Polyangium mundeleinium: one gene and its partner. The protein of the gene in region 1 interacts with the protein of each later gene in a pairwise test. Links are inferred from orthologs where the notes say so. Each region holds a gene or a part of one and is shown in the gene's direction. Other genes may lie near its edges. The genes, in order: POL67_RS49285 and bioB.

Region 1 (14,384 bases):
TGCTCGGGGGCATCTATGCGGGCGACGTCGACCTGCTCAGCATCCGCAGCACCTTTCCGCAGCTCGCCGAGCTCGAAGATCGCCACGGCAGCCTGATCCGCGGCGCGCTCGCCGAGCGCCGGAAAAAGCCGGCGACGAAAGGACCACCGCCCAGCCCGTTCCATTCGCTCCTCGGGGGCATGGGCGAGCTCATCGAGGCGCTCGCCCGGCGCATCGAGAAGGCGGGCGGCGACATCCGCGTGGGTGCGCCCGTCGTGTCGGTCGAGCGATCGAGCGGCGCGGAGGCGAACGCCCCTCCGCGCTGGGTCGTGCGGTACGGCGCGCGGGACGGGCAGACCGAGTCGATCGAGGCCGACGACGTAGTGATGGCGGCGCCCGCACACGCGGCGGCGAGCGCGCTCGGTGAGATCGACGCGGAGCTCGGCGCGCTCCTCCGCGGCATCCCGTACGTCTCGACGGGCACCGTCGTCCTCGCGTACGCGCGGCCCGACGTCCCGCACCCACTCGACGCGGTGGGTGTGGTCATCCCGAAAGACGAACGGCGTCGTATCCTCGCCGCGACGTTCATCTCCAGCAAGTGGGCGGGACGCGCCCCGCAGGATGCGGCGCTCGTGCGCGTGTTCGTGGGTGGGCACCGCGATCCCGGCGCGCTCGCGGCGAGCGACGAGGCGCTCGTGTCGCTCGCGCGCGAGGAACTCGGTTCGCTCCTCGGCGTCCGCGCCGCGCCCATGCTCGCGCGTGTTTTCCGCTACGAGCAGGCGAACGCGCAGCCGATCGTGGGGCACGCGGCGCGGGTGCGGCGGATCCGCGACATCGCGCGCAGGCTCCCCGGCCTCCACTTCGCGGGCGCTGCGTTCGATGGCGTCGGCATCCCCGACTGCGTGCGGCAGGCGAACGAGGCTGCGGCGGCCGTCGCGGCGCGCTGAGTTTCGCCTATACTCCCAGGCGCGCGGAGATGTGCGAGCTACTCGGGATGGAGTGCAACGTCCCCACGGACATCGTCTTCTCGTTCTCTGGCTTGTGCCAGCGAGGCGGGAAGACGGGCCCGCATGGGGACGGCTGGGGCCTGTCGTTTTACGAGGGGTACGCCGCGCGCGTGTTCCTCGAACCGACATCGGCGGCCGCGAGCCCGCTCGCGCGGTTCCTCGCGCAAAACCCGATCAAGACGATGCTGGCGATCGGCCACGTCCGCAAGCGGACGCGCGGGCCCACGAGTCTCGCGAACACGCATCCGTTCGTGCGCGAGCTTTGGGGCCGACACTGGGTCTTCGCGCACAACGGCACGCTGCCGCGCGTGCGCCAGCGCAAGCTCGGCCGCTTCACGCCGATCGGCACGACCGACAGCGAGTACGCCTTCTGCGTCCTGCTCGAAGAGCTTCGCCGCACCTTCGACGATTATCCGCGCAGGCCGAGCGAGCTCTGGCAGACCGTGGCAGACGCCGGCGCGCGTATCGCGAAAGACGGTACGTTCAACTTCCTGCTCGGTGATGGGCGGCACCTGTTTGCCCGTTGCGGCACGCGGCTCTGCTACATCATCCGAAAGGCGCCGTTTGGCCTCGCGCACCTCGCGGACGAGGACCTCGCGGTCGACTTCTCGGCCGTGACCACGCCGCGTGATCGTGTGGCGGTCGTGGCGACGGCGCCGCTCACGAAGAACGAGACGTGGACGCAGGGCAAACCCGGGGAAATGTGGGTTTTCGATCACGGCCGGCTGCTCGCGACGTTGCCGTCGGGCACGCCGGATCGAAGGCCCGCGCGGGCCGAACGCGAGCTACGCGCGAGCGCGGCGCGAGACCTCACGGCTTGAGCGACTTCTTTCGAAGTCGTCCTGGGCGCACGAGTCCGTCGCTGCTGTCCGGACCACGCGCCTTGCATTCGTACAATCGTCGCACAACAATGTCGCAAACCTCGCCGTGGAGCCTGGGCAACCAGGCCCTGGAGACGAGACACGGCAAGGACGAAACCCAGTAATCGAATTCACCTTGACGCCTGTGCGGGGGGATGGATACGCTGAAGCTGGAAGATCGGCTGGATCCGGGTGATTGAGCTTGGAACGGGCTACTTCCGAGGGGCCCCGCTTCGATTGCTTCCCGACGTGACCGAAGTAGCAGGCAGACCGGGCTGAAACCGCGTGAACGACTTCGACGAAAAGACTCGCGTTACCACGGTGGTGCAGCCCCCGCCGGGTGGGGGTGAGGCGCCTCGGCTCGGGACCGACTGCCTCGTCGTCATTTACACGAAGGAGCCGACGCTGCTCGGCAAGCGCTTCGTGCTCGAGCACAACCCGACGCGGGTCGGTCGTGGCGCGGACAACCATGTGGTCCTCGACGGCGACTCGGTGTCGCGGCGCCACGCGCAGTTCCGCCAGCAGGGCGGCTACTGGGTCGTCGTCGACGACGGCAGCACGAACGGCACGTACTGCAACGACGAGCAGATCTCGCGCGAGGTCGTCCTGAAGAACGGCGACCGTGTGAAGATTGGCCCGACGATCTTCAAGTTCCTCTCCGGGGCCGACGTCGAGGCGCAGTACCACGAAGAGATCTACCGGATGACCATCATCGATGGTCTCACGCAGATCTACAACAAGCGCTACCTCTACGAAGCCCTCGAGCGCGAGATCATCCGCGGCCGCAGGCACGATCGGGATCTGTCGATCCTGATGTTCGACATCGACCACTTCAAGCGCATCAACGACGTGCACGGCCACCTCGCGGGCGACTACGTGCTGAAGGAGGTCGCGCGTGTCGTGCAGTCGCGCATCCGCCGCGACGAGGTCTTCGCACGGTACGGCGGCGAGGAGTTCTCGATCGTCCTGCCCGAGACCTCGCTCGAGGGCGCCGTCGCGCTCGGCGAGACGCTGCGGCAGAAGGTCGCGGACAACGCGTTCGTTTTTCAAGCCGACAGCATCAAGGTGACGATCAGCCTCGGCGCCGCGCTCCTGCAGGAGAGCGATCGCTCGGCGCAGGACCTCATCAAGCGCGCCGATGAGAAGCTCTACATGGCGAAGAGGACCGGCCGAAACAGGCTGTGCTCGTAACCCCGAGGTCCTTGGTTCCGAGAGGACGCTCGTGTCCACCGCTGCTCGCCGCGCTCGTGCGTGCTAGGTGAAACGACATGCCCCTGAGCGAGTTTCCCGCCCCCGCAGAGGAACTGACGGGTGATCAGCTCCCCGAGATCCGTGTGCCGCCTCCGGGCCCTGCGTCGCGTAGCCTCCTCGGCAGGCTCGAACGCGTCGAGTGCCCGGCGTTCGGCACGCGGCGCAAGACGCGCGAGGAGACGAGCGGCGCAGAGATGGCGCCGATCGTGCTCGCCTCGGGCAAGGGCGCGAACCTGTTCGACGTCGATGGCAACCGCTACGTCGACCTCGTGGCCGGCTTCGGATCGCTCCTGCTCGGGCACGGCGCGACGAGCGTGACGCGCGCGATCGAGGCGCAGTCCGATCGGCTCATCCAGGCGCTCGGCGACGTGTACGCTGCCGACATCAAGGTCGCACTACTCGAACGGCTCGCGTCGCTACATCCAAGCGTGGCGCCGCGCGTGCTGCTTTGCCAGAGCGGGAGCGACGCGATCACTGCCGCGCTGAAGACGGTGACGCTCGCCACGGGCAAACCCGGCGTCGTCGCCTTCGAGGGCGCATACCACGGCCTTGGATACGGGCCGCTCGCCGCGCTCGGGCTGCGCGAGAGTTATCGCGAGCCGTTCAACCTCCAGCTCAACCCGCACGTCTCGTTCGCGCCGTATCCCGCGGCGGAGGCCGATCTCGATCGTTCGCTCGGCGCCGTGGAGAAGGCGCTCGCGGCCGGCAACGTCGGCGCGGTGCTGGTCGAGCCGATCCTTGGGCGCGGCGGCATCATCGTGCCGCCCGAGCGGTTCTTGCGGGACCTCTGCGAGCTCGCGCATCGGCACGGCGCGCTCGTGATCGCCGACGAGATCTGGACCGGGCTCGGTCGTTCGGGCTCGATGGTGCGATCGACGGCCGTGGGCGCAGCGATCGACGTGCTCGTGTTCGGCAAGGGCCTCGGCGGAGGTTTGCCGATCGCGGCGTGCATCGCGGCGGATGAGGTCATGCAGGCATGGGCGCGCGAGGGCGAGGTCGTGCACACGTCCACGCACGCGGGCGCGCCGCTCGCGTGCGCGACGGCGATCGCCACGCTCGACTCGCTCCGGTTTCGGCAGCTCGTCAACAAGACGCGTGAGATCGGCGCGCGGACGAAGGAGTACCTCACGGCGGTGCTCGCGGGCGTGCCAGGTGTCGTCGACGTGCGCGGCGAGGGCTTGATGCTCGGCGTCGCGTTCGAGAGCGGCGCGCTCGCCTTGCAGACGATGCGGCGCATGCTCGAAGCCGGGTACGTGGTGATCACGGGCGGGCAGAAGGGCGAGGTGATCACCTGGACGCCGCCGCTCACGATCGCCGAGGAGCAACTCACGGCGGCGGCGAACGCGATGAAGGCGACGCTCGCCTGACGGTTCGAGCGAAGTCCGCTCGCTTGGCGGCCTTGCCTCGCTCCTGCTAGGAATCGCCGCGTGACGGTACGGCCTACGAGCGAAGCGCTGCATGGGCGCGTGCGGGCGTTCGTCGAGGGGATCTTGCGCGGCGCGCCGCCCGAGTCCTTCGACGACCTCGCACTTGCGCTCGCGCGTTTCCAGGCCGCGCACGTGCCTGCCCTCGGGCGCCTCGTCCGCGCGCGGGGCATCGACCTCGCGAGCGCGCGCGACGCGGCCGTGATCCCCGCGCTGCCTTGCGACGTCTTCCGGCTCGCGCGCATTGCCGCGCATGCGCCCGATGAAGACACGCTCGTGTTTCGGACGAGCGGCACGTCCCAGGGCAAGGAAGCGCGCGGGGAGCATCCGTTCCGCACCACCGCCACGTACGAGCTCGTCGCGCTTCGTTGGGGCGAGCGGATGCTCTGGCCCGATCGTCAAGACCTTGGCGTCCTTGTGCTCGCGCCGTCCATCGAGGAGGTCGCCGACTCGTCGCTCGGCTTCATGCTCGATCTCTTCGCCCGCGAGCTCGGTGGTCCTGTGAGCTTCCACGTGCGCAGCGGCGTGCTCGACATCGAAGGCGTGGCGCGCGCCGCGGCCGAAGCACGTGCCGCAGGCAGACCTGCGCTTGTGCTCGGCGCGTCGTTCGCGTTCGTGCACCTGCTCGACGGCGCCGGGACGCGGGATCTCTCGCTCCCGCCGGGCAGCCGCGTCATGCAGACCGGCGGCTTCAAAGGTCGCTCACGCGAGGTCGAGCCGACCGAGCTCCGGCGCGCGATCGCCTCCCTGTTCGGCGTCCCCGGGGCCCACATCGTGGGCGAATACGGCATGACCGAGCTTTCGAGTCAGCTCTACGAAGGCACGCTCGCCGCCGCGCTCGGCGCTCGGTCCCCGGCGCGGCACGGCGTGTACGCGCCGCCGCCGTGGATGCGCGTGACCGCCTGCGATCCCACGACGCTCGCGCCGCTCTCGCCGGGTGAGACGGGCATCCTGCGGTTCGTCGATCTCGCGAACGTCGACTCGTCCGTGGCGATCCAGACGTCGGACCTCGGGCGCGTGACCGACGACGGGGTCGAGCTCTTCGGCCGCGCGCCGGGCGCCACGCCGCGCGGATGCTCGCTCGCGATCGACGAGGTTCTCTCGCGCGGTTCGTCATGAGCGCCGAGGCCGAGGCGAGGGCGCGTGTCCTCCGCGTAGTCGCCGCGGGCAGGCGCATCCAGGATCCGAACGATCCGCTCGGCGCCGAGGCACGTGCGCGTTTGCCCGAGGTCACCGGCCTCGATCCGAAGGGCGTCGAGCTTGCGCTCTCGGCGCACCTGGAGACGCAGCCGACGGACGCCGAGATCGACACGCTGCTCGCGCGCACCGGCCGCGCGCCCCGCTGCCACCTCGTCCTCGCAGCCAACGTCTGCACCGCGCCGCTCCGCGCGCTCGCGCTTGCCGCCGCGACCTCACCTGACATCGTCGTGCGTCCCTCGCGCCGTGATCCCGTGGTCACCGACCTCCTCGTCCGCGCGCTTGCCGCCGACGAAACGTTCGTCCAGACGCACCACGCCTCCCTCACGCGTGCCTCCACCATCTCACCCGCGCCAGGCGACGAGCTGCACGTCTACGGCTCGGACGCCTCGATCGAAGCCGTCACACGAAGCCTTCCGGCGGGCGTTTGCGTGCGGGGACATGGCACCGGCATCGGGCTCGCGGTCGTTGGAGCCGACGCCGCGCTCGACGACGCTGCCGAGGCCCTCGCGCGGGACGTCGTCCCCTTCGATCAACGCGGGTGTTTGTCTCCGCGCTTCGTCCTCGTCGAGGGCGGAGAACCCCACGCGGAACAGTTTGTCCAAGCGCTCGATGCCGCCCTCGCCCGCACCGCTGCGCGTATCCCCCGCGGCCCCCTCGATCCCGCGCTCGCTGCCGAAATCACGCTGTACGGCGCCTCGATGGAGGCCGTCGGCCTCTTCCTCGCGCGCCCCTCGCATGCCGTCGGCTTCGACCCTTCCCCACGAGCGCTCGTCTTGCCGCCGGCTGCGCGCGTCGTTCACGTCGTCGCGCTCGCGCTCGAACAAGCGCCGCAGCTCCTCGCCCCGTGGGCGCCGTTCGTCACGGCCGTGGGCTCGTCGGACGACGGTGCCCTCGCGCGCGCTGTCCTCGAACGCGCACCGTTTGCGCGCTGCTCGCCGCTCGGCGCGATGCAGCGCCCGCCCCTCGATGGGCCTGTGGACTTGCGCCCGTCCCGCGCATGATCGGGACCTCCTGCGACCGCTTTCCAAGACCGTCCCTCCTGGTATGGTACGGCCCGAATGCCGTCGCGTCCCTCCGACGAAGTCCTCGCCAACGACCCTGCGGTGACGCCGGTCGTCTCGACCTTGCCCCCGCCGCCGGAGTCGCAGAACCCCGTGCGCCGCGAGGTTCGCCTCGACCGCGTCCTCGACTTCGTTTCGTTTGTGGCCAAACCGATGCCCCTCTCGGTCCTCCTCGACGAGGCCCCGAAACGCATCGCCGCCATCGTCCAGGCCGAGATCGTCTCGCTCTACCTCCTCGAAGGGGACGGCGACGCGCTCGTCCTTCGCGGCAACGTCGGGTTTCCCGTGGGCGCGCGCGGCACCGTGCGCATGTCCGTCGGCGAAGGCCTCACGGGGACGGCCGTCGCGACCAGGCGGCCCGTCGCCGTCGTGAAAGCGCCCGGCGATCAGCGCTGGCGCGCGTTTCCGTTCATCGACGAGGACCGTTACCCCGTCTTTCTTGCCGTCCCCATCCTCGGCTTCGACCGCGTGCTCGGCGCGATCGTCGTGCAGCGCGCGGGCGACAAGGCCTACCGCCCGAGCGACGTCCGGCTCCTCGTCGCGCTCACCGCGCCGATCGCCTCGGCGATCCGGCATGCCGAGGTTCTCCGCGAGCTACGCGACAAGAAGCTTCGCCGCACAGGCGGCGGCACCCGCAAGGTCACGCTCCCCGGCGTCCCTTCGGTTCCGGGCCGATCGCTCGGCGCCGTCGCGGCCCTGCGCCGCCCGGCCACCTCGCCGCAGCGCAAGGCCACGGGCGAGGATCCGAAGCTCCTCCGTGGTGCCTGGAGCGCGGCCGAGAAGGCGCTCTCGGCGCTCGTCGCCCGCGCGGGCAAGCTCGGGCTCTCGCGCGAGGCGGCGTTCCTCTCCACGTACGAGCTCATGATCGGCGACCTGCGCCTTCGTCAGCGCGCGTCCGAGCTCGTCGCCGAGGGCCACGGCGTCGCGCAGGCGCTCGGCCTCGTCGCGCGTGAGGGCGTGCGCGCGGCGAACGGCATCGTCGGGGATCCCTTCCTGCAGGAGCGCGCCCGCGACATGGAGGACCTCTGCGACGCGCTCGTCATGCTCGCGTCGCCCGACGCGCGCGCGGAGCTCCCGACAAAGGCCGTGCTCATCGGCGATCGGCTCACCGTGTTCGACCTCGTCGTCTCGGCGCGCACGCATCCCGTGGGCGTCGTGCTCAGCGAGCGCGCCTCGGATCCCCGCACGCCGGTGCTCTTGCGGCTGCTCGGCTTGCCGTCGATCACGCAGGTCGAGGGCCTCTTCCAGTGGGCGTCGCCCGGCGACGTCGTGCTGCTCGACGCGGATCACGGCTTCCTCGTGATCAACCCGTCGCGCGCGGAAATGGCCACGCTCCGGGCCGAGCGGAAGAAGGGCAAAGCGCCGCCCGACGTGTCCGAAACGACCGAGGCCGAGGTTGAAAGCGACCCGATGGAATGAAGCTCTGGCGCGCGGCGTGATCACGCGCGCTTCGTTGGTCGTGCCGTCGAAAATGTCCGTCCGGTGCCGTGCGCGTGGGACGCACGGCACGGACGTGACTTCAGGATGCCGACTTCGGCGCGGGGCTCTGCTGCGCCTGCGTCTGGGCTTCGGCAGCCTTCTTCGCGCGCCAGCGGGCGAGCCTGCGCGTCTGGCGGACCTTCTCTTTGGCACGAACCTGCGGTTTCTGAGGCATGCGCCCCATATAGCCGATCCCCCCGGGGGGGCGCTACCATCCCGCGAGAGGTTCGTGCATGAAAACCCTGGTTTGCCGCTGTGAGGACGTGACGCTCCACGAGCTTGAAGCGGCCCTCGATCGTGGCTACCGCGACATCGAGTCGGTCAAGCGGTACACCGGCTTCGGGACTGGCTGGTGCCAGGGCAAGTGGTGCCTCGCGCTCTGCGCGCGCCTCGTTTCCGAGCGCGGCGGCGACGTCGACAAGCCCATCACCCCGAGGCCGCCGTACCACCCCGTCTCGCTCTCCGTCCTCGCGGGCCTCGACGACCTCGACCTGCCCGGCGGCGGCCCGCACCACGGCGAGGGCGGGGACACGGCCCCGAGGCCTGAATCTTCGTCTCACGCCGGCACGCTGTTGACCTCGTCCCCGCCGAAGCGATCCACGTAGTCGGGGCGCAGCCCCGGGCACGCCTCGAAGAACCGACAGCCCTCGCATCCTGCGGGCTTCACGCCACCCGTGAGGCGCGAGTTTTTCAGATCGAACACCTCGTCCGGCGTCACGACCCGCACGACGTCCGCGCCCGGGTGCCGCACGTGATCCTCGTACCCCGGCAAAAAGCACCGCGGGATGTGCAGCGCGTGCACCTCGTAGCCGCCTTTCCGCGCCGCCTCGAACGCCTCGCGCGCTTTCGCGGCCACGTCCGAAAGACGCGGGAGCTGGTCCACGTTCGCGCGGTTTCCGTCCGTCAACGACACGAGCCACAGCCGAAAATGCCGGATTCCCTGCGCGAAAAGCCCCTCGACCCACGCGCGCACGTCCCGGTACGTGTCCTCCTTCAGGATCAGATCCGCGATCGGATCGAGCCCCCGCGCGACGAGGTTCTCGATCGCCTTTCGCCGCAGCTCTGCCGTCCCTTCGCGTTGCACTGTCTCCTCGTAGGCTGCGTCGCTCGGCGCGTGCATCGACACGTGGAACTGATCCACGCCCGCTTCGGCGAGCAGCGAAAGGTACGGCGCATGCGCGTACCTGAGACCGTTCGACGCGACCTTCACGTGCTCGAACCCGCGCTTCTTCGCGTACCGCACGAGCGCTGGCAGATCGCTCCGGATCGTCGGCTCGCCGCCGGTGAACGCGACATCGCGGAAGCCTCGTGTGGCGGCCCGATCGATCTCCCGCGCCACCTGCTCCGTCGACAGCGCGCGACGCCGCATCGCCTCGGTGATCGTGCAGTAGGTACACGCGAGGTTGCAGTCGTAGCCGAGGACCACATCGAGCAGCGGCACCCCGTCATCGTATCAGACGACTCCCTGAGCCTTTCGACGCTCGGGGGCTACGCTTGGACAAGCCGAGCTACGCCCCGAACCTTTCGACGCTCGGGGCTACGCTTGGACAAGCCGAGCTACGCCCCGAACCCCCTTGCGCGCCCGCGGCCCCTGGTCCACGTTCCCGCCCCATGGCAGCTCTCGCTGGCCGAGTGTCCGTTCTCCTCGCGCTCGCGTTCGTCTGTCCCGCGTGCACCTCGCTCGCCACGGGGCCGGACTGGACGGGGGGCGGGCTCGAAACGATCGGCCCTGCGCGGGCGGCCGAGCGCGAGGCCGTCGAGGAGCGCGAGCGTCAGCGGATCGCCCGCCTGCCGACCCGCATCGGCGCGCGCCACATCCTCGTCATGCACCAGCGCTCCCAGCAGCGTCCCGAGGACGTCACCCGCACCCGCGAAGAGGCGAAGCAGAAGGCGCTGGAGTGCCTGCGCGCGTTGCGGTCGGGCGCGGCGTGGGCGTCGGTCGTCACCGAGTGCTCGGACGAGCCCGGGGCGGGTGATCGCGGCGGGGATCTCGGCCAGTTCGAGCGTGGCGCCATGGTCAAGTCCTTTTCGGATGCCGCGTTCGAGCTCCAGATCAACGAGATCAGCGAGGTTGTCGAGACCGCTTACGGTTTTCACATCATCCAGCGCACCGAATGATCCTGCCCCTCGGGCGCTTGGGGGGCCTCGAACCCTGATATGTTCGAGGCATGCAGGCGTGGAAGACCGAGGAGCACCATCGACTCGCCCAGGCGCGCGAGCGTGTTCTTCGCTGGAAGGACTGGGGGCCCTACGTCGCGGAGCGCGCCTGGGGCACCGTCCGGGAGGACTACAGCGCCAGTGGGGATGCCTGGGGGTATTTCCCGCACGACCACGCGCGGAGCCGCGCCTATCGCTGGAACGAGGACGGCCTCGCGGGGATCTGTGATCGCACGCAGATCCTCTGCCTCGCCCTTGCCTTGTGGAACGGCCGCGATCCCATTCTGAAAGAGCGCCTCTTTGGCGTCACCGGCCCCGAAGGCAATCACGGCGAGGACGTCAAGGAGGTCTACCATTACGAGGACGCGACCCCGACGTCGAGTTACCTCCGCTTCCTCTACAAATATCCCCAGCGTCGTTATCCGTACGAAAAGCTCGTCGCGGGAAATCGCACGCGCGGCGGCGACGAACCCGAGCTCGAGACCTGGGACCTCGGCCTCTACGACGAGGGTCGATACTTCGACGTCACCGTCGAATACGCGAAACGCGCGCCCCATGACATCTTGATGGTCGTCACCATCGAGAACCGCGGCCCCGAGGATGCCCCGATTCACGTCTTGCCGCACCTCTGGTTCCGCAACACCTGGTCGTGGGACGAGATCGTCGTCGCGCCGCCCGAGATCCAAGAAGGCGAACGCGGCGAGGGGTTCACCTCCCTCCGCTGCAATCACCACGATCTCGGCGCCTTCCACCTTTACATCGAGGGCGACGACACGACCCTCCTTTTCACGAACAACGAGACCAACACCGAGCGCCTCTTTGGCTCGCCGTCGCGCACGCCGTACGTCAAGGATGCCTTCCACGCTCGCGTCGTCCACGGCGACGAATCCAAGACAAACCCCGCCGGGCGTGGCTCGAAGGCGGCGGCGTGGCGCATGTTCAACGTACCCGCCGGGGGCCGTGTCGTCCTCCGTGCGCGGCTCTGCCCCGAGCCCGAGCGGGCTCCGTTCGAGGGCTCGGACGAGCTCCTCGCGCAACGCAAGGCCGAGGCGGACGCGTTTTACCTGGCCATGCAAGGCCCGCACATGTCCGACGAGCGCCGGACGATCCAGCGCCAGGCCTCCGCGGGCCTGCTCTGGTCCATGCAGTTTTACCATTACGACGTCGACGTCTGGCTCCGCGGCGACGCGCTCGCGCCGCCGGCCGAGCGGCTCCGCGGCCGAAACAAGGACTTCCGGCACCTCTCGGTCGCCGACGTCATCTCCATGCCCGACAAATGGGAATATCCCTGGTTCGCGGCCTGGGACCTCGCCTTCCATGCGCTCGCGCTCGCACCGATCGACATGGACCTCGCGAAAAATCAGCTCAAGCTGATGGTCAAGGAGTGGTACCAGCACCCGAACGGACAGGTTCCGGCCTACGAATGGGAGTTCGGCGACATCAATCCCCCGATCCTCGCCTGGGCCGCCTACCAGCTCTACAAGATCGAGCGCAAACAGAGCGGGAAGGGCGATCGTCTTTTCCTCGAACGCATGTTCCATAAACTGCTCATCAACTTCGCCTGGTGGGTGAACAAGCGCGACGCCGAGGGAAACAACGTCTTCGAGGGCGGCTTCCTTGGCCTCGACAACATCTCCATCTTCGACCGCAGCGAGCCGCCGCCGCCCGGCATGAAGCTCGAACAGGCCGACGCGACCGCGTGGATGGCGATGTATTGCATCGACATCATGCGGATCGCGCTCGAGCTCGCCATGGAAAACTCTGCGTACGAGGACGCCGCGAGCAAGTTCTTCGAGCATTTCCTCCGCATCGCCTACACCTTCCACCACGCCGAGCCCCCCGAGATCCCGCTATGGGACGACGCCGAGGGGTTTTACTTCGACATCCTCACGGTCCACGGCGAGCCCCACCACCTGCCCGTGCGCTCCATGGTCGGCCTCATTCCCCTCTTCGCCGTGCACGTCATCGGCCCCGAGGTCTATCGCAAGCTCGACAACTTCCGCCGCCGCATGGAGTGGTTCCTCGGGAAAAACCCCCACCTCGCCGAGGCCCTCATCAAGCGCCCCGACGGCCGGTACGTCCTCACGGCCGTCCCGCCCGGAAAGCTCGAACGCGTCCTCGGCCACCTCTTCAACGAGGACGAGTTCCTCTCGCCGTTCGGCCCGCGCTCCCTCTCGAAAGAGCACCAGAAACGGCCTGTCGTTCTTTGGCAGGGCGAACGCCGGCTGGAGGTGAGCTACGAGCCGGGGGAATCGAGGAGTCGCATGAAAGGCGGGAACTCGAACTGGCGTGGTCCCGTCTGGCTGCCCACGGCATACATGATTTATCGCTCGCTCCTCCGCCTCGAACACGGCTTCGGCGACGTTTTGTGTATACCTGCCACGCGCACGCACGGGCCCCGCACGCTCCGCGAGGCTGCCGACGAGATCGCGACGCGCCTCGTCGCCCTCTTCGAGCGCGGACCCGACGGCAAGAGGCCCGTGTACGGTGACACCGACCTCTTCCAGTTCGACCCGCATTTCCGGGACAACCTCCTCTTTTACGAATATTTTCACGGAGACACCGGCGAGGGGCTCGGGGCCTCGCACCAGACCGGCTGGACGGGCCTCGTCGGGGATCTCGTGCTGCGACTCGAACGGCATCGGAGGGACGAGTTGGCATGAGCGGCCTGGGGAAAGGGGACGAGCGCGGGCAAACGACCCTCGCCGGCCTCCTCGCGTCTGGAATGCAAACCCCCGAGGCGGCCGCGCGCCTCACGCTCGCGCTCGCCCTCGCGCTCGACGAGCTTCATCGCGCAGGCCGTGCCCACGGCGATCTCTCGCCTGCGACGATCCTCGTCGAGCCCGCGTCGGGCGACGCATTCCTCGCCGACGCCGGCCCTCGCAGCGGCGCCGATGGGCGTGGCCCGGTCCGCGAGTCCTCGCTCGCGTATGCGGCCCCGGAGCGCACGCGGCGCGCGAGCCGCGGCTTCGACGGACGCGCCGATCTGTATTCGCTCGGCGCCATCCTGTATGAAATGCTCACGAGCGCGCCGCCGTTCGTCTCCGCCGATCCCTTGGCGCTCGCCCACGCGCACCTCGCGCGCGCGCCCGTGCCCGTGCACGAGCGGGATGCGGCCATCCCGCGCGTGCTCTCGGATATCACGCAGAAGCTCCTCGCGAAGGCGCCCGCGGAGCGATACCAGGCGGGCCGCGCGCTCGCGCTCGACCTCGAACGATTCTTGCGCGAAGGCCCCGACGCCGCGCCGTTTCCCCTCGGCACCGGCGACGGTCCCGACGATCGGCGTATCTGGGACAAAACCTTTGGCCGCGAAGCGGAGGCCCGCGCAATTGCTGCATCCGCGCGGCGGGCCATGTCGGGCGCGCCCGAGCTCGTGCTCGTCGTGGGTCCGGCCGGCTCTGGAAAATCCACGCTCGTCGCAGAGGCGCGCGAGCAAATCATCCACCAGAGTGGCCTGTTTGTCGCGACGAAACCCAAGGAAGGCGCAGCGCCCCGCGCGCCCCTCGCCGAAGTCGTCACGGCCCTCGCGCGCCGCGCCCTCGCCGAGCCGGAAGCGCGCCTCGACGCGATCCGCGCGCGCCTCCTCGTGGCCCTCGACGGTCAGGGCGCGCCGCTCGAAGACCTCGCGCCCGACGTGGCCCTCGTCCTCGGACAATCGCCGCCGCTGCCCGATCTCGGGGCCGCTGAAGCACGCCGCCGCGTGGGGCGCGCGGTTTGCCTGTTCCTTCGGGTCTTCTGCGAGCACTGGCCGCTCGTCGCCGTCTTTTTCGACGACCTCGATCACGCCGATCCCGAAACGCTCGCCATTCTCGCCGACGTCCTCGCTGACGAGGGCATCTCGCGCCTGCTCGTCCTCGGCGCGGCGCACGAGGAGGACACGGCGCCCGCGCAGCCGCTCGGTGCATTCCTCGAATCCATCACCCCGCGTGGCGTCACCCTTCAAAAGATCGTCCTCGGCCCGCTCGA
Region 2 (14,451 bases), 7.5 Mb from region 1 along the record:
GGCCTGCACCTGCGGGATCGCCGGCGTGGCGCAGCCGAGGAGCGCCGCGACGGGGAGGGCGAGGAGGACAGATCGCATGGCAGGGTCGGAGCTAGCCGAGCCGCGCCCAGGATCCAAGAGGCTCGGCGCGTAGCTTTTTGCGCAGCCAAGAAGCCCTTGCGGACCTTGCCACGGCGCGCGAGGTTGGATAAGAGCACGCGCACCGAAGCTTCTTCTTCGCCCGGATTCACGGGTCATCTTTCGGACCATGCAGGGAAACGAGCTCGTCGCCGTCACGCGGCCCTTTGCCTCCGAGAATCGGGCCCGCAGCGTTTATCACGTCGCCTCGACGTTCGCGGTCCTCGCGCTCGCGACGGCCGTGGCCGCGGCCGCGCCGTACAAGCCGCTCCGGATCCTCGGCAGCGTGATCGAGGGGCTCGTGATCGTGCGCGCGTTCATCCTGTCGCACGACTTCCATCACGGCGCGCTCCTGCGCAAGTCCAAGGTGGGCAGCGTGATCTTCGGCCTCTACGGCGCGCTCGTGCTCACGCCGCCTCGGGTCTGGCGGCAGACGCACAACTACCACCACGCGCACACGGCGAAGATCGTGGGCGCGCAGATCGGCTCGTACCCGGTGATGACGGTGGAGATGTGGAAGCGGGCGCCGCGCAGCAAGCGGATCGCGTATGCGCTCGCCCGCCACCCGCTGACGATCCTCTTCGGCTACGTGACGATCTTCCTCGCCGGGATGTGCATCTCGGCCTTCCTGCGCAATCCCAAGGAGAACTGGGATTCGGCGGCGGCGTTCGTCCTGCACGCGGCGCTCGTCTCGACGATCACGTATTTCTTCGGCTGGGAGATGACGCTGCTCGTCCTCGTGGGCCCGCTGTTCATCGCGTGCGCGCTCGGCTCGTATCTCTTTTATGCGCAGCACAACTTCCCGGGCGTGCACATGCAGCCGCGGCAAACCTGGACGTTCGCGCGCGCGGCCGTGGAGTCATCGAGCTTCATGCGCTGCGGGCCGATCATGAGTTATTTCACGGGGGACATCGGGTATCACCACGTGCACCACCTGAACGCGGCGATCCCGTTCTACCGGCTGCGCGAGGCGATGGCCGCGATCCCCGAGCTCCAGGTCGAGCCGCAGACGAGCCTGTCGCCGCGCGACATCCTGCATTGCTTCTCGCTGAAGTTGTGGGACCCGCAGACCGGCAAGATGGTGCCGTACCCGAAGGACGCACCCCCGGAAGAAGTGGCGGAGCCGGCCTGATCTAGCGGGCCATGCGGCGGACGTAGGCTCGCAGCGCCTGCACGTCGGCGTCCGTGAGATCGGTGTTCGAGGGCATCATCATGCTCTTGCCCACGGCGCGGCCGCCCAAGCGGATGATGCGCTCGATCGATTCGTCCTTCGTGGCGGTTTGCCATTCCGGATCGCCGAAATCACGCGGCCGCGGGAGGAGGTTCACCGCGGCCGGGCCGTCGCCGCGCCCGTTCACCCCATGGCACGGGGCGCATCGGAGCTCGTAGAGCTTGCGCGTCTCTTCGAGCGCGGCGCCCGTGAGCGCTTGCCGCGGTGCCTCCTGCTCCACGGAGAGCCGCGCGAGCGGGCGGGCATAAGGCATGAACGGCCAGGGGATCCCCACGAGAAGACACACGAGCGCGAGGCCCGCGCCCCACGCAGCGCGCTTGTGCTTGTCGCCGTCGCTCGTGCTTCGCCGCACGCGCACGCGGCCGACGTGGGCGCAGGCGAGCGCGAGCACCATGGAGAAGGCGTGCTCCACGAGGAAAAACCGGAGCGCCGAGGAGCGCATCGCGCCCGCGGGATCCTGGAAGGCGAGGTGCGTCATGGGGCTCAGCCACAGGTACATCACGAGGCCGAGCGTGATCTGGAGGTCGAGCGAGGCGACGAAGAAGAGGCCGAGGCGGTCGTGGAGACGCTCGTACGCGCCGGATCGCCCGCGCGCGGCGTTGGCAGACGCGACGGTGGCGGCGAGGCCGAGCCCGAGGACGATCCAGCGGAGCCACGAGTGGAGCGTGAGGACGATCGGATAGAGCATTCCCGCGGGCGCACCTTGCCACGCGCGTGCTCGTTGGGCAGGACGATCGAGCGGGCGCGGCGGCGAACGTCGCCCGATCGAGGCCTCAGCGGGCTTGCAGAGCAGAGGGCGAGAGGCGCAGACTCGCGCCCGCCCCAAGGGGCGCGGAGGGCAGCCGGTGGGACGTTTTATCGAGGTCTCGACAGAGATCGGGGGCACGACGGTCGTGGCCCGGTGTGCGTCGGAGCAGGCGCTCGAAGCGCGCACGATGATCGAGCGGGGGTTCGGCCCGCTCGCCGGACGAAAGCCGGCTCGAAGGCGCGGTGGTCGTGTTCGGCTGGGCCGCCTACCGGCTCGAACGGCGCGAGGGCCAGCTCCTCGTGTGCGAGCCCAACTTCGACGAGGATCCGCGGCAATTTCGGCCCGACGTGACCGCGTCGCTCCGGGTCGTGGCGCGGCAGGTGGGGCTCGTGAAGATGCTCGGGGTCAAGCCGGAGGGGTGCCGCTTCGACGACAAGATCGTCGCGGACCGGGCGGCCTTGCGCGCCCCGGCGGTGGTTCTGCATCGGACGGGGATCGCGAAGGGCGGGGACGCCGGCTGGTACATGGGCCGCGCGGAGGCCAAGGGAAAACCGTCCGCCGAGGAGCTCGCCGGGTTCATGAGCTGCGGGCTCGTGCGGCTCGGCCGCGAGCGGCTGCTCGACGTGCTGGCGCTGCCCGTCGGGTACATCGCGCGATTCGACGGCGATACGCTGCTCGGGATCGCCGACGCGCGGAATCGCGAAGTGTATTCACCGAAGCGCGCGCGGACCTGACCGGCCTCTCTCCCGTGGCGCTTGGCAGGACCTTCGAGGCGCGGTAAGCCGCCGGGACCATGCCGGATTCGATCACGCGCCCGAGGAGACTGTGGACCGTGCTTTTCGTGGCGAGCCTCGCCGCGTGCAGCCGCGGATCCGCGCCGTCGGAGGTGTCCTCGCCGTCGGGCGGTTCGTCGGGGTCGACCGAGGCGGCCGCGGGCTCAGGGGCGTCTGCTTCAGCGAACACGCCGCCGCGGAGGAGCCCGCGGCTCGACGATCCGCGCTGGCAGCGGGCGATGGATGACGATCCGGCGGGACTTCAAGCGCTCGCGGACGCGCTCGGCGCGGCGGGGCTCGTGGAGGCGCTCGGGGACGGCGGGGCGATCCTGAGGACGGCGCTCTCCGCCTTGCCGCTCGCGGACGACGCGGATCTCGCGCTCGGCGTGCTCGGCAAGCGGGCGCTCGCGGCGACGGACGAGGAGCGCGGGCCCACGCTCGAAGCCGTCCTCGGCGTGGCGGGCCGGCCCGCGACGGCGCGGGACCCGCTCGATCCGGAGGGCGCGTCGGAGGCGGGCGCGGCCGTGCTCTCGATCGCGGCAAACCCTGCGCTCCCGCGCGAGCACCGGGCGCTCGCGGTCTCGGCCGCGCGGGCGCTTGCCGAAAAGAAGATCCTCGACCCGGCGAAGATCCCCGGCGATCTCGATCCGCCCTGACCCGAAAACCCTGGAAGACCGGGAGCGCCCGGGTTTGGCGCGCCGACCGGGCTTTCCATTCCGGCGGGTAAGCACATTTCTGGCAGCTTCGCGCCCGATATCGATGCGGGTCGCGCTTGAGTGGACCGGGTTTGCCGGGCGAAGCTCCGTGCATGACAAACGGATGGACGCTTCGCCGTGGGGTCGTGGCGGGGTTTTTCGGGGCGACGCTCTTGCTTTCGCCTTTCGCATTCGCCACGACGTATCAGGTCGGGCCGGGCAAACCCCATGCGAGTCTGAAAGCGGTGGCGTCACTGCTACAGCCGGGCGACGTGGTGGAGGTCGCCGGAAATACGACGTACGCGGGCGACGTGAAGCTCACGAAGTCGGGGACGAATTCGAACAAGATCACGATCCGAGGCGTGCGCGTGAACGGCAAGCGCCCGGTGCTCTCGGGCGGGACGAACACGCTGGAGGTCGGGGCCGACCATTATGTGATCGAGGGCTTCGAGGTGGTGGGGGGCAGCTCGCGTTGCGTGTTCCACCGCGGGCACGACATCCGGATCCGGGACACGGCGGTCCATGATTGCCCCTCGCACGGCATCCTCGGCGCGATGGACGGCTCCGGCTCGCTGACGCTCGAATACGTGGAGGTCTACAAGGCGGGGGCAGGCGACAAGCGCCACCCCATTTACATGGACACGGACGAGCACGCGCACCCGGGCGCCGTGTTCCGCATGCAGCATTGCTACGTGCACGACGGCCTCGGCGGGCACGCGGTGAAGAGCCGGGCCGAGCGGAACGAGATTTATTACAACTGGATCGAGGGCGCGTATTACCGCGAGCTCGAGCTCGTGGCGCCGGACGGCGAGGCCGAGGACGTGGCGCGCGAGGACGGCGACATCGTGGGGAACGTCTTCCGCAAGACGGGGACGTTTTACACCGTGCGCATCGGGAGCGACGCGACGGGCGGATCCACGAACGGCCGCTACCGCTTCGTGAACAACACGTTCCTCCTCGCGCAGGGATCGAAGCCGGTGGTGGAGATTTTCTGGGGCATCGAGAGCATCGAGATGCACAACAACGCGTTTTACCGGGTCGGGGGAGGCGCGGTCTCGATCCTGAAGCTCACGGACGTGGAATGGGCGACGGGCAAGGCGGTGATCGGCGGCCAGAAGAACTGGGTGCCGCAGGGGAGCACGGTGCCGACGCAATGGCAGGGGACGATCCAGGGGAGCAATCCGAAATTCGCGGACCTCGCGGCGTTCGACCTGCGCCCCGCGGCGGACAGCCCTTTGCGGGATGCAGGCGCGGCCGCCCCGGCGAGCCCGGCCGGGTCTCCCTTCCCGTCGCCGCTCGCGACGCCGCTCTTCGTGCCGCCGGCAAAGAAGGTCGTGACGGAACTGGGGCAGCTCGGGCGGGTCCCGGCAGGCGCGATCGATATCGGCGCGTACGAGGGGGCAGGGCTCGGGGGGGGCAAGGAAGAGGCGGGAGCGGACGAGGGAGCGGAGGAAGGGGCGGGAGCGGGCGCGGACGCGGATGCGGAGATCGGCGAGGAAAACGCCGCTGGCATTACGTGCGCGGTCGGGCCCGGACGAACGACGGGCGCGGCTTGGATGGGCGCGCTCCTGGCGGGGATGGCGTTGCTTTGGGGGAGGCGGCGGCGGGGGTGAGGCCTCGCCCGACTTGCGTTACCGTGACGACCCCGTGACGACCCCCTACGCGAGCGAGGCGTTCCTCCACCAGATCCTGGCCAAGGCGCAAGCGGCCCAGGCGAGCGACATCCACCTGCGCGTGGGGCAGCCGCCCGGGGCCCGGGTGCACGGAGACATCGTCTACTTCCGCGCCGAGCCCCTCAAGCCCGAGGACACCGAGGCCGTCGCGCGGCTCGTGCTCACCCGGCGGCCCGCGGTCCTCGGCGCGCTCGGATCGCTCCGCGAGGTCGATGTCTCCTACGAGGCCGAAGGCCTCGGGCGCTTCCGCGTCCACGTCTACCTGCAGCGCGGGACGATCGCCCTCGTCCTGCGGCTGATCCCCGCGAAGATCCCTTCGTTCGAGGCGCTCGGCGTGCCGCCCGCCGCGCGCGGGTTCGCCGACAAGAGCCGCGGGCTCGTGCTCGTCGCGGGCGCCGCGGGGCAAGGCAAGACCACGACGCTCGCGTCGATGCTCGCGCACATCGTCGAGGCGCACCCGAGGCACGTGGTCACCGTCGAAGATCCGATCGAGTTCGTCCACGAGGGCGGCCGCGCGACCGTGAGCCAGCGCGAGGTCGGCAGCGACACGGAGTCGTTCGCGTCGGGCGTTCACGCGGCCCTCCGGCAGGATCCGAACGTGCTGCTCGTCGGCGAGATCCGCGACGCGGCGACGATGGAGGCCGTGCTGCAAGCGGCCGAGACCGGGCACCTCGTGCTCTCGTCGCTGCCCACGCCGGACGTGGGCCGGACCGTGAAACGGCTCCTCTCGATGAGCCCGACGCCAGCGGAGACGCGCGACCGGCTGAGCGCGTGTTTGCAGGGGATCGTGGCGCAACGCCTGCTCCCGCGACGCGAAGGGGGCGGGCTCGTGCTCGCGTCGGAGGTGCTCGTCGCGACGGGCGCGGTGCGCGGCGCGATCGAGCGTCCGGAAGGCCATCCGTCGCTTCGTGAGCTGATGGAGAAGGGCGTGACGCCCTACGGGATGCAGACGTTCGCTATGCACATCGAGCGCCTCGTCGCGGAGGGGCTCGTGGACGCGGACGTCGCGCGCTCAGCGACGCAGGTCTAGTCCCGAGGGGGACGCCTCGCGTCCCCCTCTCGTCCGGGCAAAGCCCGGCCGATTCACCCCCCGAGGAAGATCGCGTCGCGATCTTCAGAGCATCGAACGGGTCGATGCTCTAGCTGGCGCGGCGATACGGCATCGGCGGGAAGAGGTCCTTCATCGCGGCGGGCAGCTCCGAGCGGACGTCCTCGATCTCGCCCGCGGAGACGCTGTCGGCGATGACCTCGCACGTCGCGTAGAGCACGTCCGTCGCGGCCTCGGGCGAGAGCTGGAGCGCGCGGCGCAGCTCCGCCTCGATCGTGTCGGGCGTGATGCCCTTGTTCGAGCCGCCGAGCGTCGCGTCGAGCTGCGGGACGAGCTTCGACGGGAGCTGCGCGAGCAGGTGCTGCGCCTCGTCCTCCGTGAGGCGGCTGCACAGGTTCGAGAGCACGATGAGCAGCGCGCGCTCGGCCTGCTCGCGCGTGGAGAGGCCCGTCTGGCGCATGCAGGCGTGCAGGAGGCGCCCGTAGGTATTTTCCGCGCGCGCGGCGCGGCGCTGGCGTGCGCGTTCGCCGCCGCGGCCTGGCGTCACGCCGGCCGGGCTCGTCGCGCCTGCCGGCTTGAAGCGCGCGGCGACTTCGAGCTGCGCCGTGATGATCGAGCGGGCGGTGTCGAGGTTGATGGCGCGTTCGAGGAAGAGGTCGTCGAGCGTGACGATGCCGACGGGCCGGCCCGCTTCGAGCACGGGGACGCGGCGGCAGGCGTGCTCGCGCATGACGCGCACGACGTCTTCGACCGTGTCGTCGATGTCCACGGGGGTGACCTCGTCGCTCATGACGTCGCGCAGGGGCGTCGTGCGCGGGTCGAGGCCGGCCGCCACGACGTCGAGGGCGAGGTCGCGGTCGGTCGCGATGCCGACGAGGCGCTGGTCCTCGACGACCAGGACGGCGCCGACGTGGTTGTCGGCCATGGCACGGGCGGCCTCGTAGGTCGTGGAGCGGGGGTGGAGGACGATCAACCGGGGGCGACGGTAGCGATCCAGGGACATGGGGCACTCCTCTGCGGTTTTTGCCGAGGAGAACGTGCCAGATCGATGCCAGCCGCCGCCGCCGCGAGGGGGCGCGCTCGGGCGGGCGGGGGTGATGGCTTTTCGCGCGGGCCTTTGTCGGCTACACCGGCCGGCCATGACCGAGGCTCACTTCGCCCCAGACCCCATCCGCCATGACTGGACCGTGGACGAGGTCGTCGCGATTCACGACCTGCCGTTCTTTGCTTTGATGGACCGCGCGCGTGGTGTGCACCGGGCGCACCACGTCGATGGGGAGGTGCAGCTCTGCACGCTGCTCAGCGTGAAGACGGGCGGCTGCCCCGAAGACTGCGCGTACTGCCCGCAGTCGTCGCACCACGACACGAGCACGTCGCCGGAGAAGATGCTCGACGTCGACGGGGTGCTCGAAGCGGCCGACCGCGCGAAGGCCGCGGGCTCGACGCGCTTCTGCATGGGCGCGGCGTGGCGCGAGGTGAAGGACGGCCCGGCGTTCGACCGCGTGCTCGAGATGGTGCGGGGCGTGAAGGAGCGCGGACTCGAAGCGTGCGTGACGCTCGGCATGCTCACGGAAGAGCAGGCGACGAAGCTGAAGGACGCGGGGCTCGACGCGTACAACCACAACCTCGACACGTCGCGCGAGCACTACCGCTCGATCATCTCGACGCGCACGTACGACCAGCGGCTCGTGACGCTGCGCAACGTGCGCAAGGCGGGGATCACGGTGTGCTCGGGTGGGATCATCGGGATGGGCGAGTCGGTGCGGGATCGCGCGGCGATGCTCGTCGAGCTCGCGCGCCTCACGCCGCACCCGGAGAGCGTGCCGATCAACGCGCTCGTGCGGGTGGCGGGCACGCCGCTGGAGAGCCTGCCTCCGCTCGATCCGGTGGAGTTCATCCGGATGATCGCGACGGCGCGGATCGTGTTCCCGAAGAGCATGGTGCGCCTGTCGGCGGGCCGAACGGACCTGTCGCGCGAGGCGCAGATGATGTGCCTCTACGTCGGAGCGAACTCGATCTTCTACGGGGACAAGCTGCTCACGACGCCGAACCCGGAAGCCGACGAGGACACGGCGCTCATCCGGGACGCGGGGCTGTCGGCGCGGAAGCCGTCGGTGGGGATGGCGGAGGCGGCGGCGGAGGAGTGAGGTAGGGCAAGGGCCCGCGTGTCAAGCCTTTTGGGCGGACACGCGGGCGGCCTGTCGATCGACACACCAGGCCGCAGCGGGCTACCCAGCGGGAGGGGGCGGTTCTGCGGTGGTGGTCCAATGACATCGTTCGGCGTTCGGTCTCGAAGCCGGTGAAGTCGTGTCCCTACGGCCGCCTGGGATGCGGGCCGGTCCCGGCGCTGGCGGGCCGAGGCGGCCAGAAACCAAAGAAAGAGGAGAGATCATGTCGCTGACGGGTGGTTGTTTCTGCGGAAAGGTTCGATACCAAATCGATGCGCCGCTTGGACCAGGGCGCAGTTGCCATTGCTCGCGATGCCGAAAAGCATTTAGCGGGACGGGGTCTGCTTACGCGGAAGTCGTGCCGGGGTCCTTTTCGTGGCTCAGCGGGGAGGACAATCTCAGCTTCTATGAAACGACGCCGGGATGGGGTCTGTGCTTCTGCCGGACCTGTGGAAGCACGCTGTGCGGCACAGGCGGAGGCAAGGTGCACGGAGTGACGCTCGGCAGCGTCGATGGTGATCCCGGCGTTCAGATCGAGATGCATATCTTCGTCGGTTCGAAGGCGCCCTGGGATCACATTGGGGGACCAGCCCCTCAGTACGACGCATTTCCTCCCCAGGCGCCGCCGAACGGATAAGCGGCACCCCCTCGAGGGAAGATCGCTGCATTCCCATATCGTTCGCCGCCTTCCCGCGCTGCTCGATGAAGTTCGTCGTCTTCTTCCTCCTGCTGGCACTCGCGCAAGGCGCATGCGTGGCGCTGCTCGCGCATCCCGCTCGTCATCTCCTGCTGTGGCCAGCCCTCTCCTGTGTCGTGCTCGCCTACGCGTACGCGAGAAACCGCCCGCATCTGGTGAGCGGGAAGTCGAACGACGGACGCGTCTCCTGGTTTTGGACGACGCTGAACCTCCCGTGGTTGTTATTCACCTGGACGACCTGGATCATACTCGCCGTCTTTTCTCGTGAGCCCCGGGTAAACCGGCTCGAAGGGACGAACATCTACCTCGGCCGGTGGCCGCTCCTCGGGCCAGACTTGTCGAGGTTCGACGTCGTGGTGGATCTCGCTGCCGAGCTGCCGCGCTGGTACAGCTTTCCCCATCGATACGAGGCGCTCCCGAATCTCGACGGCATGCCGCTGGTGCACGACACGCCCAGCGTGGAGATAGGCCCCGAGACCGTGGTGCTGGTGCATTGTGCACAGGGGCATGGCCGCACGGCTTCCTTCGTCGTGCTTCTTCTGTGCCGTATGGGCATCACGAGCACGGTCGAGGACGCGATCGCGTTGATCCATGCCCATCGCCCGCTGGCGAGAATGTCTCGCTCGCAAAGGAGGGCCGTGACGGCCCGCGCGTCGCTCGCAAGCCCTGTGTCAGGCTGCGCCAGAACAGGACGCTGAGCGCAGCGCGGGATGGGCCGATAGCCTGGAGACGCTGGCGGGCAAGAACGAGCGCCGAGACGGCACGAAGTCTGCAATTGTTCCCCATGCCCGCGCACGTACAGGGAAAGGGGCACGAGAATGAGAGCACATCACGCATGGATCCTCGCAGCTCTGGCGCTGTTCGGGTGCGGGGGGACGGAGGGGACGGGAGGGACGGAGGGGACGACCTTCACGCTGGATCACGAGCCGGTGACGCTCGGCGAGCCCGCCACGGCGCACATTACGCTGTGGGGCTACGATTCCAGGCTCGCCGACGCGAGCGCCACCGCGATCCGGCGCTACGCGCTCGAAGTGACAGCGCTGCCCGTCGACCTCGCGCTCGACATTCCGGCGAACGCCCATACGCTGATCGATCAAGGGGTCGGGCCGGTCGCGCGCGAGGATGCGGGGTTTTACTTTTCGGTGGTGGTCGACGTCGACCGCGACGGGCAGCAGTGCGAGAAGGACCTCGTGCAGGACTTCGAACGCAGCGACTTCGCGTCGTTCGACGAAGAGCCCCCGCAGACGTACAAGGTCTTCGTGAAGGAATACGGCTCTTCCTGCATGCCGATCGACGAATAGCCCGAGCCCACGATCCCGCCTGACGCTCGATAGGCCCGCGGGCACGTCGTGGATTCTGCCAGCCGATCTGCAATCGCTTCCCACCGCGATTGACGTCCGGATAGGCTCGCGCCCCCGCGACGCTACGAGCGAACCATGAAGCATCGACACGCCCTTCTCTTGCTCTCGTTCTTCCCTGCCATCCTCGGCGCCTGCGGCGATCCCGGCCCCCCGGACAGCCGCCCACCGCCGAGGATTGCAAGAACGGCGCGGACGACGACGGCGACGGCGCCGCCGACTGCGCGGACGACGATTGCGCGGAAGAGCCCGCGTGCGTGCCGCCCGTCGAGGATTGCGGAAACGGCGTGGACGACGACGGCGACGGCGCCGCCGACTGCGCGGATACGAACTGCGCGGGCCAGGCTGCCTGCGGAGGCACCTGCGGCAACGGCCAGCTCGACGCGCAGGAGGCCTGCGACGGAGCGCTGCTCGATGGCAAGACCTGCCAGGACCTGGGCTTCGACGCCGGACAGCTCGCCTGCGCGCCGAGCTGCGCGCTGGACACGGCGGGCTGTACCAAGTTCGCCTGTGGCAACGGGGTAAAGGAGGGCGCCGAGGCCTGCGACGACGGCAACGTGAAGAACGGGGACGGCTGCCGCAGCGATTGCAAGGGCGTGGAGCAGTGCGGCGACGGCCTGCTCGACGCGGGCGAGGTCTGCGACGACAAGAACATGGTGAGCGGCGACGGCTGCGACGCGGACTGCAAGCCCACGTTCACCACCTGCGGCGACGGCATTCATCAGACCGGCGAAATATGCTTCGCGCCGCAGCTCGACTGGGTGTTCCCCGACCGCCCCTACATGATGAGCCTCAGGGACCATGACGGCGACGGCGACGTCGACGTGCTGGCGAGCTACGAGCTCTCCAGCCTGCAGATCCTGCCGCGCGGCGCAGGCTATCAGTTCGGGCCGCGCCAAACGCTTTCCCTGGACGCCTCGCCCAGCACGTTCAGGCTGGCCGACCTCGACGGCGACGGCGACCTCGACATCGCCTCGCTCACCGAAACGTCCAATGGCTACCTGCGCCTGCTCCAGCAGCAGTCGGATGGTTCGTTCGTCGTCGCCCATGCGCTCGCCGGCGTGGGCCAGATGCCCGGCGACATGGCGCTCGGCGACGTCGATGGCGACGGGGACGCGGACATCGTCGTGTGCAGGACCTATTCGAGCGGCGTGCTCGTCTACAAGAACCAGGGCCTCTTCCAGCTCTCCGCGCCGCAGAGCCTCGCCACCGGCGCGACGCCCAAGCAAGTGGTGCTCGCGGACCTCGACGGCGATGGCGACATGGACATCGCCACCGTCAACAAGGGCGACAGCTCCGTCAGCCTGCTGCGCAACGAGGGCAATGGCGCATTCGCCGCGACCGTGAAGATTCCCGTCGGCACAGAGCCCATTTCGCTCGACGTCGCGGACCTCGACGGCGACGGCGACCGCGATCTGATCACCGCGAACCTGGGCTCCAACGACCTCACCCGCCTTTACAACCAGGGCGGGGGGTCCTTCAACGCCGTCCCCCTGTCCCTGGGCGTGCGGCCGGTGGACACCGAGATCGCCGATTACGATGCAGATGGCTGGCTGGACATCGCCGTCCGCATCGGCCCGACCGCCGGCGTGGGCCCGCTCGACGAGGTGCGCATTCTCCAGAACGACGGCGGCGGGGGCTTCTTGCCGAAATCCGCCTTCCTCACGGGCGCGACGATCTACAACAGCGAAAACGGCCGCCTCCAGGCCGCCTCCAGGCCGCCGACGTGGACGGCGACGGCGACGTGGACCTGGGCATGACGAACTGGCTCTCGCGGGACGCCAGCATCGCGCTCAACGAGGGCGGCGGGGTCTTCTCCGTCAGCGTCATGAGCCCCTTTGCCCAGGCCCCGGACGGCGCGCTCCCCGCCGACATGGACGGCGACGGGGACAATGACGTGGTCGTCACGCGCGGCACGCAGGCACGCAGACGCGGTGGTCTCGAGCAGCAACAGCGCGATCAACGTGGTGCTGAGCGCGCCTTGAGCGCCATGCCGTGCGGCTTTGCGCACCGAACACCGGGGCAGCCTCGGCGCGTGCTCTGCCGAGGCCGCCATCTCAAGAGGGGAGATCGGTACCCATGCGCCCCAGGATGGGCTGCGTGAAACCATCGAGCGCGCAATCCGGATCCCCCGGAAAGCGACCCGCTTTCCGAGCCTGGATGGGCACTGCCGTCAGAAGGGCACGTCGCTGAGATTGCGAGGGAGCTCGGCGATCCGCGTCCCGGGGAGGGCCAAAAGCTTCGGGGACGTGATCGGCCCGCGGATCACCATCTCGAATTTCTTCCGGAGCGCGGCGTCGAACACGCGCAGCGCGGTGCCCCCCGAGACGGCATATCCCCCCAGCATGCACGCCTCGGCCCAGACGAAGCCGGTGTCGTAGAGCCATGCCATGGTGTCGCCGTCGAAGGCGACGACCTCGGTGCCTCGGGCCGTCACGAGGAAATGGCCGAGCCAGCCCAAAAACAGCGTCTCGGCAATACGCTTCGGAGAAGCGCCCGCCGCGACCGGGAAGGTGTGCGACTCGTACATGAGCCCTTCCGCGAAGGAGGTGCGGTCGAGGCCGAACCCCATCCGGGAGCCGTCGGGAGACAGAGCGGCGCCCATGATCTCGCCGTCGGCGACACGGACCGACACGACGAGCCCGGGTGGGCTCGCGTCGAAGACGTCAATCTGCGAGCCCAGCGTCACCGCGAAGCGCCCGCCCGACGCCGAGGTGGAGAGGGACGCGCGGCGGGATCCTCTTGTCGGAGCGGGCGGGCGAACGAGCGCCGTCACACGCCCGGTGAGCAGGTCGAACTGGGCCACCAGCGCGTCACCGCCCGCCACAAGGCCCGTGCTGCCGTGGATGGCCATTTCGTAGCCGCGCCATGTCGCGCCCGGCACGTCGACGGGGTGGACCGCATTCTGCGCCAGGTCCCATACCTGGGGAGCGTATCCGTCCGCGGCGACGACCACCCTTTCGTCGCCGCTCCAGAGGACACGCCCTGTCTCGACAGGCCCGCCGAATGCAGCGGACATGACGTCGGTCCCGGTGGTCATGTCGAGCACGCGCGCCGCGCCGCGGGCGTCGATCCAGGCGAGCAAGCGCTCGTTCGGGCTCTGGGCGAAGGCGCGCGCCTCTTCGCCTTTCGCGAGCGCCTTCTGGAAGGTCGTTCGCAAGTGCGCTGTCTCCCGGACCAAGAGGCCCTTGCGGGTGCGCATGGCGAGGTACGTGCCCCGGGCGGAGAATTTCGGATCTCCGTCCAGCGGATCACTGGGACGGAGCGTGACGCACACCGGCGTCTGCGACGCGAGCTGCACCACGCAGAGCGGTGCAGACGCCCCCATGGGGGCCCCTCCCTGCCACGCGACGATGCGCGTTCCCTCGGGCGACAGCTCCACCCGGGAGAGCTCGAAGGGCGGCGCGTCGTCGGGCGGAGGCGCGGGTGTTTGGGGCGGCGGCGTCGCGGAGGCCGCCGCAAGGGGAGGCGGAGACGGGGGCGCCGGGCTGCCAGCGCATGCGGAGATGGCGACGGCGATCGAGAGGAGCTGGGGCAGGGCACGCGCGCGCATGATTGGGGCGCGCAGCAGGGCAGGAACCCTCCGTGGCGTCAAGCTCTGAGCGTCAGGCCGAACCGGCGTTGGCGACCTCCTCTACGAACCCGCGGAGCCACATGTTTGCCGGGTCCGACTCCGCGTGCGCGTGCCAGTAGATGTGAAGCTTCACGGGTGGCAACTTGAACGGCAATGCGCGTCGCGAGAGCGCGTGGACCTTCCCGACCTCGCCCGTCAAGCGTCGTGGCGCGGTCAGCACGTCGTCCGAGTCCGCGACCACGCGGAACGCCGTGTCGTAGCTCTGACAGCGCACCACCACGCGCCGCTCGACGCCGAGCCTCAACAGCCCGTGATCCTCGAGCACGAGCCCCGTCGCTCGACTCGACACGAGGACGTGAGACGCCGCGA

What was found.
Region 2: the proteins of POL67_RS49285 (region 1) and bioB interact in binary tests that used the Escherichia coli proteins (3 or more experiments, as listed by UniProt). The link is inferred for Polyangium mundeleinium from one-to-one orthologs.

Annotation. Positions count from the first base shown.
Region 1 is NZ_JAQNDO010000001.1:12,429,977-12,444,360, reverse strand. The notes cover bases 1-2,881. They hold POL67_RS49285 (class II glutamine amidotransferase), read left to right. Parts: upstream 1-955; coding sequence 956-1,807; downstream 1,808-2,881. Other genes in these bases: POL67_RS49280 (GGDEF domain-containing protein), read left to right, coding at 2,132-2,881; hemG (protoporphyrinogen oxidase), read left to right, coding at 1-926. Outside these bases: more of POL67_RS49280, read left to right, coding at 2,882-3,037; POL67_RS49275 (aspartate aminotransferase family protein), read left to right, coding at 3,115-4,464; POL67_RS49270 (LuxE/PaaK family acyltransferase), read left to right, coding at 4,525-5,640; POL67_RS49265 (acyl-CoA reductase), read left to right, coding at 5,637-6,722; POL67_RS49260 (GAF domain-containing protein), read left to right, coding at 6,780-8,201; POL67_RS49255 (hypothetical protein), read right to left, coding at 8,302-8,436; POL67_RS49250 ((2Fe-2S)-binding protein), read left to right, coding at 8,495-8,866; POL67_RS49245 (radical SAM protein), read right to left, coding at 8,818-9,702; POL67_RS49240 (peptidylprolyl isomerase), read left to right, coding at 9,894-10,379; POL67_RS49235 (MGH1-like glycoside hydrolase domain-containing protein), read left to right, coding at 10,430-13,081; POL67_RS49230 (AAA family ATPase), read left to right, coding at 13,078-14,384.
Region 2 is NZ_JAQNDO010000001.1:4,923,237-4,937,687, forward strand. What follows is about bases 6,481-9,428. They hold bioB (biotin synthase BioB), read left to right. Parts: upstream 6,481-7,424; coding sequence 7,425-8,432; downstream 8,433-9,428. Other genes in these bases: POL67_RS19740 (CBS domain-containing protein), read right to left, coding at 6,481-7,288; POL67_RS54240 (GFA family protein), read left to right, coding at 8,677-9,090; POL67_RS19750 (protein-tyrosine phosphatase family protein), read left to right, coding at 9,156-9,428. Outside these bases: POL67_RS19705 (SEL1-like repeat protein), read right to left, coding at 1-78; POL67_RS19710 (fatty acid desaturase family protein), read left to right, coding at 248-1,249; POL67_RS19715 (c-type cytochrome), read right to left, coding at 1,251-2,036; POL67_RS19720 (immunity protein Imm33 domain-containing protein), read left to right, coding at 2,345-2,830; POL67_RS19725 (thiamine biosynthesis protein), read left to right, coding at 2,890-3,525; POL67_RS19730 (hypothetical protein), read left to right, coding at 3,678-5,177; POL67_RS19735 (type IV pilus twitching motility protein PilT), read left to right, coding at 5,212-6,267; more of POL67_RS19740, read right to left, coding at 6,377-6,480; more of POL67_RS19750, read left to right, coding at 9,429-9,848; POL67_RS19755 (hypothetical protein), read left to right, coding at 9,969-10,451; POL67_RS19760 (FG-GAP-like repeat-containing protein), read left to right, coding at 10,766-12,268; POL67_RS54245 (FG-GAP repeat domain-containing protein), read left to right, coding at 12,265-12,612; POL67_RS19765 (WD40 repeat domain-containing protein), read right to left, coding at 12,682-14,061; POL67_RS19770 (LysR family transcriptional regulator), read right to left, coding at 14,114-14,451. UniProt on the Escherichia coli protein: Catalyzes the conversion of dethiobiotin (DTB) to biotin by the insertion of a sulfur atom into dethiobiotin via a radical-based mechanism.